3 regions of the Colwellia sp. F1 genome follow, and region 1 is predicted to be linked to each of the others. Evidence: predicted binding sites of a transcription regulator. Region 1 holds the regulator's gene; each other region holds the start of a gene.
The links. The regulator sigma-54, encoded in region 1, starts transcription at its own class of promoters, with help from an activator protein. The targets are predictions, from matches to a motif close to GTTGGCACGNNNNTNGNNT.

Region 1 (3,283 bases):
AGCCATCATGATGAGGCAACTAACGAAAAATATGACACCTACCTTGCCAAAGGTGAACCCGCTATTTTCAAACAAGAATTAGAAGACGGGAGCTTAATTAGCTTGCAAGCAAATGAAATAAAATATCAACCAGATCAATACATCATTACTATTTCAGGTAACGCACAAGTTAAGCAAGCTGGTAGCAAAGTTACTGGTGAAACAATTACTTACAACACATTAAGTGAAAAATTAGAAGCGATTAGTGGTCAAAATGAATCGGTAACCACTATTTTACAGCCTGCTCAAATAAAAGCCCAACAAGATAAGAAAAACAATGACAGTAACAAACCATAAAGCTGACGATATATCGAGCAAATCAACCTTGATAGCTCAAAATTTATCAAAGTCTTATAAAAATAAAAAAGTCGTTAAGCGCGTTAGTTTAGCTGTAAGTGCTGGCCAAATTGTTGGTTTGCTAGGCCCTAATGGCGCTGGAAAAACAACGTCTTTCTATATGATTGTCGGTTTAGTTCCAAATGACAACGGCCAAATTATACTCAACGATGAAGACGTTACCCTTGCTCCTATGCATGAACGAGCAAGACGTGGCATAGGCTATTTACCCCAAGAAGCCTCGATATTTAGAAAGCTCACAGTTACTGATAATATTATGGCTATTTTGCAAACTCGCAAGGGCCTTAATGAACACGAAAGGCAAAGTAAACTAGAACAACTACTAGAAGAGTTTAGTATTAGTCACATTAAAGACAACTTGGGTATGAGCCTGTCAGGTGGTGAACGAAGACGGGTAGAAATAGCAAGGGCATTGGCCGCTGATCCTGAGTTCATTCTACTTGATGAGCCCTTTGCAGGTGTTGACCCAATTTCTGTTGGTGATATAAAAAAAATAATTATTCACCTTAAAAATCGCGGTATTGGTATATTAATTACTGATCATAATGTGCGTGAAACACTTGATGTATGTGAACATGCATATATTGTTAGTCATGGTGAAATAATTGCTGAAGGTGACTCTGATCAAATTCTTGCGAATCAAACGGTAAGAGATGTATACCTAGGCGAACAATTCACGCTATAGTTAACTTAAGCATGAGAACTTTGGCTATACTGAACTCACTTAGGCTATACTAACCTTAAGTGACTAAAAGTAATTTTTAAATTAGTTATCATAATGTTAGCAATATTTATTAATAGGAAGTAAAAAAAGTAGATGCGCCCAACTCTGCAACTCCGAATAGGACAGCAATTAACGATGACACCGCAACTGCAACAAGCGATCAAGCTGTTGCAGCTGTCTACGTTAGAGCTTCAGCAAGAAATACAAGAAGTACTTGAAAGCAACCCTCTACTTGAAATAAGTGAACAAGACAGATCTAGCGCTGATACGGAAAATAGCGCTAACGATAGTTCAGAGAGACTTGAAGAGGCCTTTTCAGCCACAGCTGAAACAACGACCAGTGAAGAACCATCGGCAAGCATTGATGAAATTAGTACGACAGAAGCCATGGAAAAAAGTGATATTCCTGAAGAGTTAAACATAGATACAACTTGGGAAGAAAGCTACAGTGCCGGCACCTCAAACACTGGTGCTATTAGTAGCCCAGGAGAAGATTACACCTATCAAGGTGAAACAACTGACTCAATTCAAGATCACCTTTTATGGCAAATGGAGTTAACGCCTTTTTCTGAAACCGATAGAGCCATTGCCATAGCAATTATTGAAGCTGTAGACGATGCAGGTTACTTAACGGTTTCAAGTGAAGATATTTTAGAGAGTGTCGGGATTGAAGGGCTAGAGCTTGATGAAGTAGAAGCCGTTCTAAAACGTATTAATGTATTTGATCCTATAGGGGTTGCCGCGCCGTCGATTGCTGACTGTTTACTAATTCAATTAAACCAGTTTAGTTCTGACACTCCTTACTTAACAGAAAGCAAATTAATTATCAGAGAGCATATTGATTTACTGGGTAGCCGTGATTACCGTCAACTCATGCGTAAAACACGGCTGAAAGAGGATGACTTACGTGAAGTGATGCGGTTAATTCAAAGTTTAAACCCTCGCCCTGGTGATGTGATTGATAAAAGCGATGATCAATACGTGATTCCTGACGTTTCCGTAGAGAAAAAAAATGGCCGCTGGGTGGTTGAGTTAAACCCTGATAGCGCTCCTAAGCTGTCAGTCAATCAACAATATGCCGCCATGACTAAAACAACAAAGTCATCGAGTAACGACGGCCAATTTATTCGCGCTAATTTACAAGAAGCCAAGTGGTTTATCAAAAGTTTAGAATCACGCAACGACACTTTACTCAAAGTATCAAACTGTATTGTACAACGCCAACAAGGCTTTTTAGAACATGGTGAAGAAGCAATGCGGCCAATGGTTTTAAATGATATCGCTGAAGCGGTCGATATGCATGAGTCTACAATTTCTCGTGTAACAACACAGAAGTATATGCATACGCCACGAGGTATTTTTGAATTAAAATATTTTTTTTCAAGCCATGTTAGCACTGAAAATGGCGGTGAATGTTCGTCTACTGCTATTCGATCGTTAATTAAAAAGTTCATTTTAGCGGAAATACCTGCTAAACCGCTAAGTGATAGTAAAATGGCTGATTTACTAGCCGAGCAGGGTATTAACGTTGCTAGGCGCACAATAGCTAAGTATCGAGAGTCTTTAGCTATTCCACCGTCGAACCAACGTAAAAGTTTACTATAATCAGTAACTTTATTTTTAATTGAACTAAAGAAGGATCATACTTATGCAAATTAATCTTACGGGCCATCATGTAGATATCACTTCATCATTACGCAACTATGTTGAAACAAAGCTAGCCAAGTTAGAGCGTCACTTTGACCATATTACTAATGTTTACGTAGTATTAACGGTAGAGAAGTTAGATCAAAAAGCAGAAGCCACAGTGCATTTAAAAGGTAATGAAATTCATGCCTCTGCGGTGAATACCGACATGTATAGTTCAATAGATAATTTGGTTGATAAACTCGACCGCCAGATACTCAAATATAAAGGCAAAATAACCCAACATTAGCTTAGCGCCACCACTTAAATTATTATGACACTACAAAATATCTTAACACTGGACTGCACGCAATGTGCAGTACCAGTTCGCAGTAAAAAACGCTTACTTGAAAAAATATGTCAGCTTGCTGCCCAGGAATTAGGCAATGTAAATCCAACCGATCTATTAGATAGCTTACTGAGCCGAGAAAAAATGGGCAGCACAGGTATTGGTAACGGCATTGCCATTCCTCATGC
Region 2 (3,283 bases), on a different contig from region 1:
TAAAAGTATCACTGACGCTTGTGTTGATTTACCTGAGAGTGAAGCAATATTAGCTTTACTGGCTGATGCAGTAAAACACCGGTTTAACGCCTAGTTTTTTAGTTTTCCTGTTGATCGAAACAGAATGTATGCAACAAGCAGTAGCGGTAAGGAAGTTGCTACCTAGGTTTGTTTTACTTACAAAGTTACTGCCAACAACCTCTTATTTTATAAGTAGAGTTAGCCTGGCTATTATTTGTTCAAGCTAACTTAAACAGCACTGCTATTTTAGTTGCGATAATAAGCCATCACTTGCGTCTTCGACTAAGTCGAGCACAAAACGAAAGCCATTAGCGCCACCGTAGTATGGGTCAGGTACTTCACTTTCTTCATGATTTTTTGCAAAATTTAAAAAAAGCTGTGCTTTGTATTGTAAGTGTTTCGGTGCAAGAGCATGTAAATCGGCAAGATTGCTGTTGTCCATCGCTAATATTAGATCAAAATCATCAAAGTCTTGCACGGTAACTTTTCGTGCTTTGATACCGTCAAACGAATAACCTCGTGCAACAGCCACTTTTTGCGATCGATGATCTGGTTTTTCTCTAACATGTGCTCCTACTGTGCCTGCAGAGTCTATTTTCAACGACACCCCCTTAGCTTTTGCTTTATGCCTAAAAACGGCTTCAGCACTTGGTGAGCGGCAAATGTTACCCATACAGACAAAAAGTACGCTTTTAATTCCCTTTAAGTTCAATTCGTTAACAGTCATCTTTCCTTCCATTTTTTGTTAATTTATCAGTGTTTGTACCCTAATTAAACCAACAGATTGTAATTTTTTGTTAGGGAATATTCAATGTTACATTGGCTATAATATTCAACAGTATTATTTGGCTAACTAACTGATGATAACAGCGCATCAAGTTAGCTAGCGCTGCAAAAACCAAAGTACCTTGGTTTTTGCACTCTACACTACTTTCGTGTTACCCCTACTACAGTTTTCTTCTTTATTTAGCTTGTTTTATACTTTGCTTTGCTGAAATGCTCGCATAAAAAATACCAATATTGCTAAACCTAATAATGCTAAGCTTGTGGGCTCGGGCACAGTGACAGCGTCAACTTCAAAATTAAAAGTACGGCTGTCTTGATTGGCAAAGCCAATAGTTACCTTATCACTAAAGGCGACATAGTCGTTACCCACCGACGAGCCAACGCCAACACTGATAGCACTAATATAAGCTTGGCTAGAGTACTGCTGCTGCCAATCACTAATACCGTAATTATATTGCGCTGTAACACCTATATTTGTTTGGTATTGCCAGAAATTATCTGAAAAATTAGTGCTATACCAAGTGTCGCGCGCCGTAACGCCATAAGTGCCATTGTAAGCGCCTTCCCAAATTAATTCGCTACGTTGCGAGCCATCCCAAATGTGTAACCTTAATGCAGGGGTATAATCTGAATGTAAAGCAGATACACTGCTTGTTGCAATAGACCAGTCGAAGGTGAAGTCAACCAAGTCGGCAAGTAGGCCAATATTACTCGTTGGTGAAAATGGATTACCTAAACCAAAAAATCGCGTACGATCACCATGTAATTCTAATGAGCCATTACCATTATAAGCAACGGTATTGGTAATGGCGCTATTAGCATCTGCGGCTATCCAATCCACTGTGGTTGGGGTAACCTCAATTATAGCTGCATTAACGCAGAACAGCATAAATGATGAACACGTTATTAACCATGTCGATATTTTAACTTTGCTTTTATTCATAATTTAACACCTCAGTTTAAAGTTCAAGGCTACTGATGCAAGGAATGTGCAAGCATTACAAGCAAGCAAAACACCTTGATTATATGATAAAAACTGTTAATACACCGTTAACAACTCATTACACTAACTTTAGCTGTAAAAATATTAGACACTTTATTTTGTGCTTTGAACGGTGAAGTCAGCCACTGAGTAGCTGCGTGTTTACTTGAGCACTAACCAGCAAGCAAACACTGCGCACTACAGACAATTAAAGTTTAAATTTAGCTATTTCAACTTCTAGGTTGTTTGTTAACTCCTGTATCTGTACTGATGATTCTTGTACCTCGTGTGATACCGCTAAAGTATTGTCTGAGGTGTCTGAAATATTAGTAATACGCATAGCGGTATCTTCACCCGCTGCTAATTGCTCTACCGCGGCAATAGATATTTGATGGCTCATTTGTGAAATGCCTTCAAGTGAGTGAGCGATATTGACTAATTCCGCTGAAACTTGTTTGGATTTAATCACGGTTTCTTCACTGGTTGCGATACTTTGCGTCACCGAAGATTTAGCCTCTTTTGTCGCATTTTGTAATTTAGAGATCATTTGATGAATCTCTTCAGTGCTTGCCTGAGTACGTTGCGCTAGTTGGCGCACCTCATCGGCAACTACGGCAAAACCTCGGCCCTGGTCACCCGCTCTCGCTGCCTCAATTGCAGCATTTAATGCCAGTAAGTTAGTTTGCTCTGCAATACCCTGAATAACAGCCAAAACATTAGCGATATTACTCACTTCATCATCAAGAATTTGAATATTAGCCCCAGCATTATCAATTTGGCTTTCAAGTAACACAACAGATTTAGAAGCTTCTTGAGTCAATAAGTTAGCTTGTTTTCCTTGTTTCTCAGCCTCTACAACAGAGTGTGCTGCGTGTTTGGCATTTTCAGCGACGGCATTAGCAGAAGCCGTTAATTCGGTCACGGCTGCGGCAACGATTTGCGTTTCATCACGCATTGTTTTGGCTAAATTGTCTAAGTCTGCTGACCTTACTTTAGCCGCATCGGTTTGATTATATAAATTATCGGTCACACGCTTTATACCTTGAACTACGCCTTGTAGCTCTTTTTGCATATAATTTACTGCTCCGACAACGCTGTCATCGTTTGCATTAATAAATCTCTTATTTTGCTTTAGGTTACCACGCGATACTCTAATTACTGCTTCACGTACATCATTCACTTCAGCACCTAAAGCAAAGTTTAGTGACAAACCAAAACGCGCTAAAGCAAACGCTAGAATAACGGCAATAATAATTGAAATTGATAGTGACCATTTAGCAGCAGACCAGTAACGCGCATTCGCTTCTGCATAACTAATGCCGGTCCCTATATACCAGCCCCAATGTGGTGTTTTTTGTACAACTGATGTTAGGTCAACAACGCTCCCTTCGCGTTCTGAGTCCCAATGGTATGTGATTATTTGCTTGGTTTTATCACCCACTAATTTTTTTACCATTTGCCCAACACTTTGGCCACTGGCATCTTTAAAGTCAT
Region 3 (3,283 bases), on a different contig from region 1:
GATAATCGTCACGAAACCATAGTGTTTCATTTGTGGTCATAGCGTCAATCACAGCTGCACGTAACTGCCGCTCTACCGGTAACAGTGTTCGGGTCACTAATTCACCAAGTGAGCTAACGCCAAACTTACTCATCAAAGGAGCTAAGCGACTTTTTACTAGGTACTGTTTGTTTTCACCTAATACAATGCCGCACTGTTGCTCGAGAAAAACTCTAAATTGATGATAACTTTTATCGTCAAGTTGTCTTGCTAGCACTATTACTACTTCCTAATTGATATGTGTACATGGTGCGTTATTATTAGTGGTGGTTTAACCATTTTTTAACAGCTGTTGCCAATTCATCGGGGTGAAATTTAGGAATGAAGTCTTCTGCACCAACTTTTTTAACCATGGCATTGTTAAACACCCCGCTTAATGAGGTGTGCAGAATAATTGGCATTTTAGCCATACGTTCGTTACCTTTTACCTCAGCGGTTAGGGTGTAGCCATCCATTTCTGGCATTTCAATATCTGAAACCATTAGCGCTACTTTTTCCGTGATACTGTGTTCACATGTCTCGGCTATGGCAGTGAGTTGCTCTAATGCGTCTTGGCCATTTTTCGCCAAAGCCATGGTAATACCTAATGGCTCTAACGCTCTTTTTACTTGGTTTCGAGCAACACTTGAATCGTCAGCAATCATAACAATACGCTCACCAAGCTCTACCCCAACATTAGTATCAACAACACTGTCACTTAAATCGGTAGAGACTGGGTTAATATCATTTAATATTTTTTCTACATCTAAAATAGAGACCATCTGCTTATTTATTTCTGTTACCGCTGTTAAGTAACTGGCTTTACCTGCCCCCTCTGGCGGAGGCATCATATCCTTCCAGCTTAGCGTCACAATACGTTCTACGCCTGCCACAAGAAAGCCTTGTACGCTACGATTATACTCGGCAATAATGATGAAAGACTCATCAGTTTGAGTAATAGCAGGGCCACCAATGGCTTTACTCATATCAATAACTGAAATGGTTTGCCCTCTGATATGCGCAACCCCTTTTATAAAGGGGTCTTGTTTAGGTAAAACTGTTAATGTAGGGCACTGTAGAACTTCTCTTACTTTAAAGACATTGATACCAAAGCGCTGAGTGCCTACTAATTTAAAGAGCAGCAACTCTAGCCTGTTTTGACCGACTAGTTGTGTTCGTTGATTAACTGAATCGAGTATACCTGCCATAAAAACCTCATTTGTATTCAAGCACTGTATTATATACCTACCAGTGTAGGACAATAAGGCACAATTCTTGATTGTGTATTGTAAGCCATATTAAGTGACAAAAAATTGATGAATGTTAAGTAAATTACCACGCTATGGGTAATGAATAAAACTAGAATTAATACACTTATAACACAAAGTGATACACTTATTACTATGTAAATTGTTATAAGCATAGTCGAGTATAAAAAATTAACCTAAGGATAAATGACAAAAAATATGCCTACAATGAAACTTTTTTTATCTGTCCTCTATTTTATAGCACTATTTTCAGGCGCGAGTTCGGCTTCTACTTGGGATAGCGCTTATATAGAATCGTTTGTACAAAAACAACTTGAAAGCGCAATACCCCCACCTATGGGAGGACGAATATCTTTTGACGTTACCCCGATAGACCCACGAATAATAATCAAACCTTGCCAAAAGCCTATTACAGCAAATATACCTGAAAATACCAACCGGAGAAATATTAATATTAAAATAACCTGTGATGACGCCACTCCTTGGTACCTCTACATACTCGCTAAAATTGAACGAACCTTTGCTGTGGTTATAACCACAAGTACTATTGAGAAAGGCGAAATACTGACAAAAAAGAATATCGCTATAGATTATATCGCAAATAATAGAATTCGGGGGGAAAGATTAAGTGATATTAATGCAGTGCTTGGGAGTAAAGCAGAAAGAAGAATAGGTATAGATAATGCCATCACTAAAAATAGTATTTGCTTAGTCTGCAAGGGTGATACTGTCACTATTACTGCAAAAAGCGATAATTTTGTTATTAAAACGAAGGGAACTGCGCTAAGCTCAGGTAACCTAAATGAACAAATTAGGGTTAAAAATACACGTTCAGGACGCATAATAAAGCCTAAAATTAGTGCTGTTAACCAAGTGGTAATTAACCTATAATTTTTTAGCGCTCACTTAGAGAGTAAGATTCATCGTTAAAGCGCTAACAGAAGGCTGTATTTTTTGCTTGATACCCGCAACCAAAATAAAACGGTAATTTAACAAAACTTTTACTAAAGTTATCGTGCAGCTTGCCGATATAAAGCTAACGAACAAATTGACAAAATACACCTTTACCGCAGGGTAACATTATGACTATAAATATCAACAACTTAAATAATCAAGCTCATATTAATCAAAGTAAGCTGGCGCAAAATAAGCAGGCAAACGCTCAAACAGCAAACGATACCCAAGTAAAACATGCTGCTCGCGATTCTGTTTCTTTTACCCCACAAGCACAACAATTTAAAGAGCTGCAAAAAAAATCTGCCGATGCACCTGTCATTGATCAAAAAAAAGTTGAAGAGCTGAAAAAAACAATTGCCGCTGGCGAGTATAAAGTTGACTCTCAAAAACTTGCTGCTAGCATGGCAAAGTTTGAGTTTAGTTTATAGTTTAATCCCTTAGTTTATCGTTTGATCTAAGCAGTAGACTGGGTGATAATCACCTTTTACTTATATTTAAAGGTACTTTCATGTCAGCTTCATCTCAATCATTAGAGCTGCTTGCCCAACAGTTTGCTCAGTTACAATCACTTGAACAAATCATTGACGACGAAAAGCGCATTTTAGAGCAGCACCAACCTGAGGCATTACTGCAAATTAGTGAGCAGAAAAACCAAGCCTTGCTTGCGATACAAGCCTTAGATCAAAAGATAATGGTTAACCAGGCATTTGCCCAAGATAAAAAGGCCGGTTTACTTGATGAAGCACTAACTGACATTGAAAATTTATTGCAACTCTGCCAACAAAAAAACCAAATTAATGGTCAAATAATCGTGCAATCTCAACTGGCCGTTGAACGTATGAAAACCACTTTATTAGAAAACAATAACAAGAATTCTGTTACTTATGATAATAAAGGTAAAAAATCTGGTGGCTTAAGCAGTATAGGTTTAAAGGCTTAAGTATGCTTGGGCTAAGCACAACCAGCTAGCAAAAGGTTTACCGTCTAGTTCAGTAATTCAGAGATACACTATGTCCTTCTTACTTAAAAGTAGTCTACTT

Region 2: a site for sigma-54 is predicted at 1,786-1,804, ahead of AC0UA9_RS01265 (PEP-CTERM sorting domain-containing protein). Genes of this name have one in related genera too.
Region 3: a site for sigma-54 is predicted at 1,281-1,299, ahead of flgA (flagellar basal body P-ring formation chaperone FlgA). Genes of this name have one in related genera too.

The regions. Positions count from the first base shown of each region.
Region 1 is NZ_JBWDLI010000015.1:68,101-71,383, forward strand. It holds gene lptA (lipopolysaccharide transport periplasmic protein LptA) at 1-336, shown strand, start outside; gene lptB (LPS export ABC transporter ATP-binding protein) at 317-1,081, shown strand; gene AC0UA9_RS14065 (RNA polymerase factor sigma-54) at 1,214-2,725, shown strand; gene hpf (ribosome hibernation promoting factor) at 2,769-3,056, shown strand; gene ptsN (PTS IIA-like nitrogen regulatory protein PtsN) at 3,081-3,283, shown strand, end outside.
Region 2 is NZ_JBWDLI010000001.1:281,382-284,664, forward strand. It holds gene AC0UA9_RS01255 (3-deoxy-7-phosphoheptulonate synthase) at 1-94, shown strand, start outside; gene AC0UA9_RS01260 (low molecular weight protein-tyrosine-phosphatase) at 263-748, opposite strand; gene AC0UA9_RS01265 (PEP-CTERM sorting domain-containing protein) at 998-1,750, opposite strand; gene AC0UA9_RS01270 (methyl-accepting chemotaxis protein) at 1,998-3,283, opposite strand, start outside.
Region 3 is NZ_JBWDLI010000010.1:142,250-145,532, forward strand. It holds gene AC0UA9_RS11335 (CheR family methyltransferase) at 1-256, opposite strand, end outside; gene AC0UA9_RS11340 (chemotaxis protein) at 300-1,226, opposite strand; gene flgA (flagellar basal body P-ring formation chaperone FlgA) at 1,473-2,177, shown strand; gene flgM (flagellar biosynthesis anti-sigma factor FlgM) at 2,369-2,671, shown strand; gene flgN (flagellar export chaperone FlgN) at 2,752-3,183, shown strand; gene AC0UA9_RS11360 (LPP20 family lipoprotein) at 3,267-3,283, opposite strand, start outside.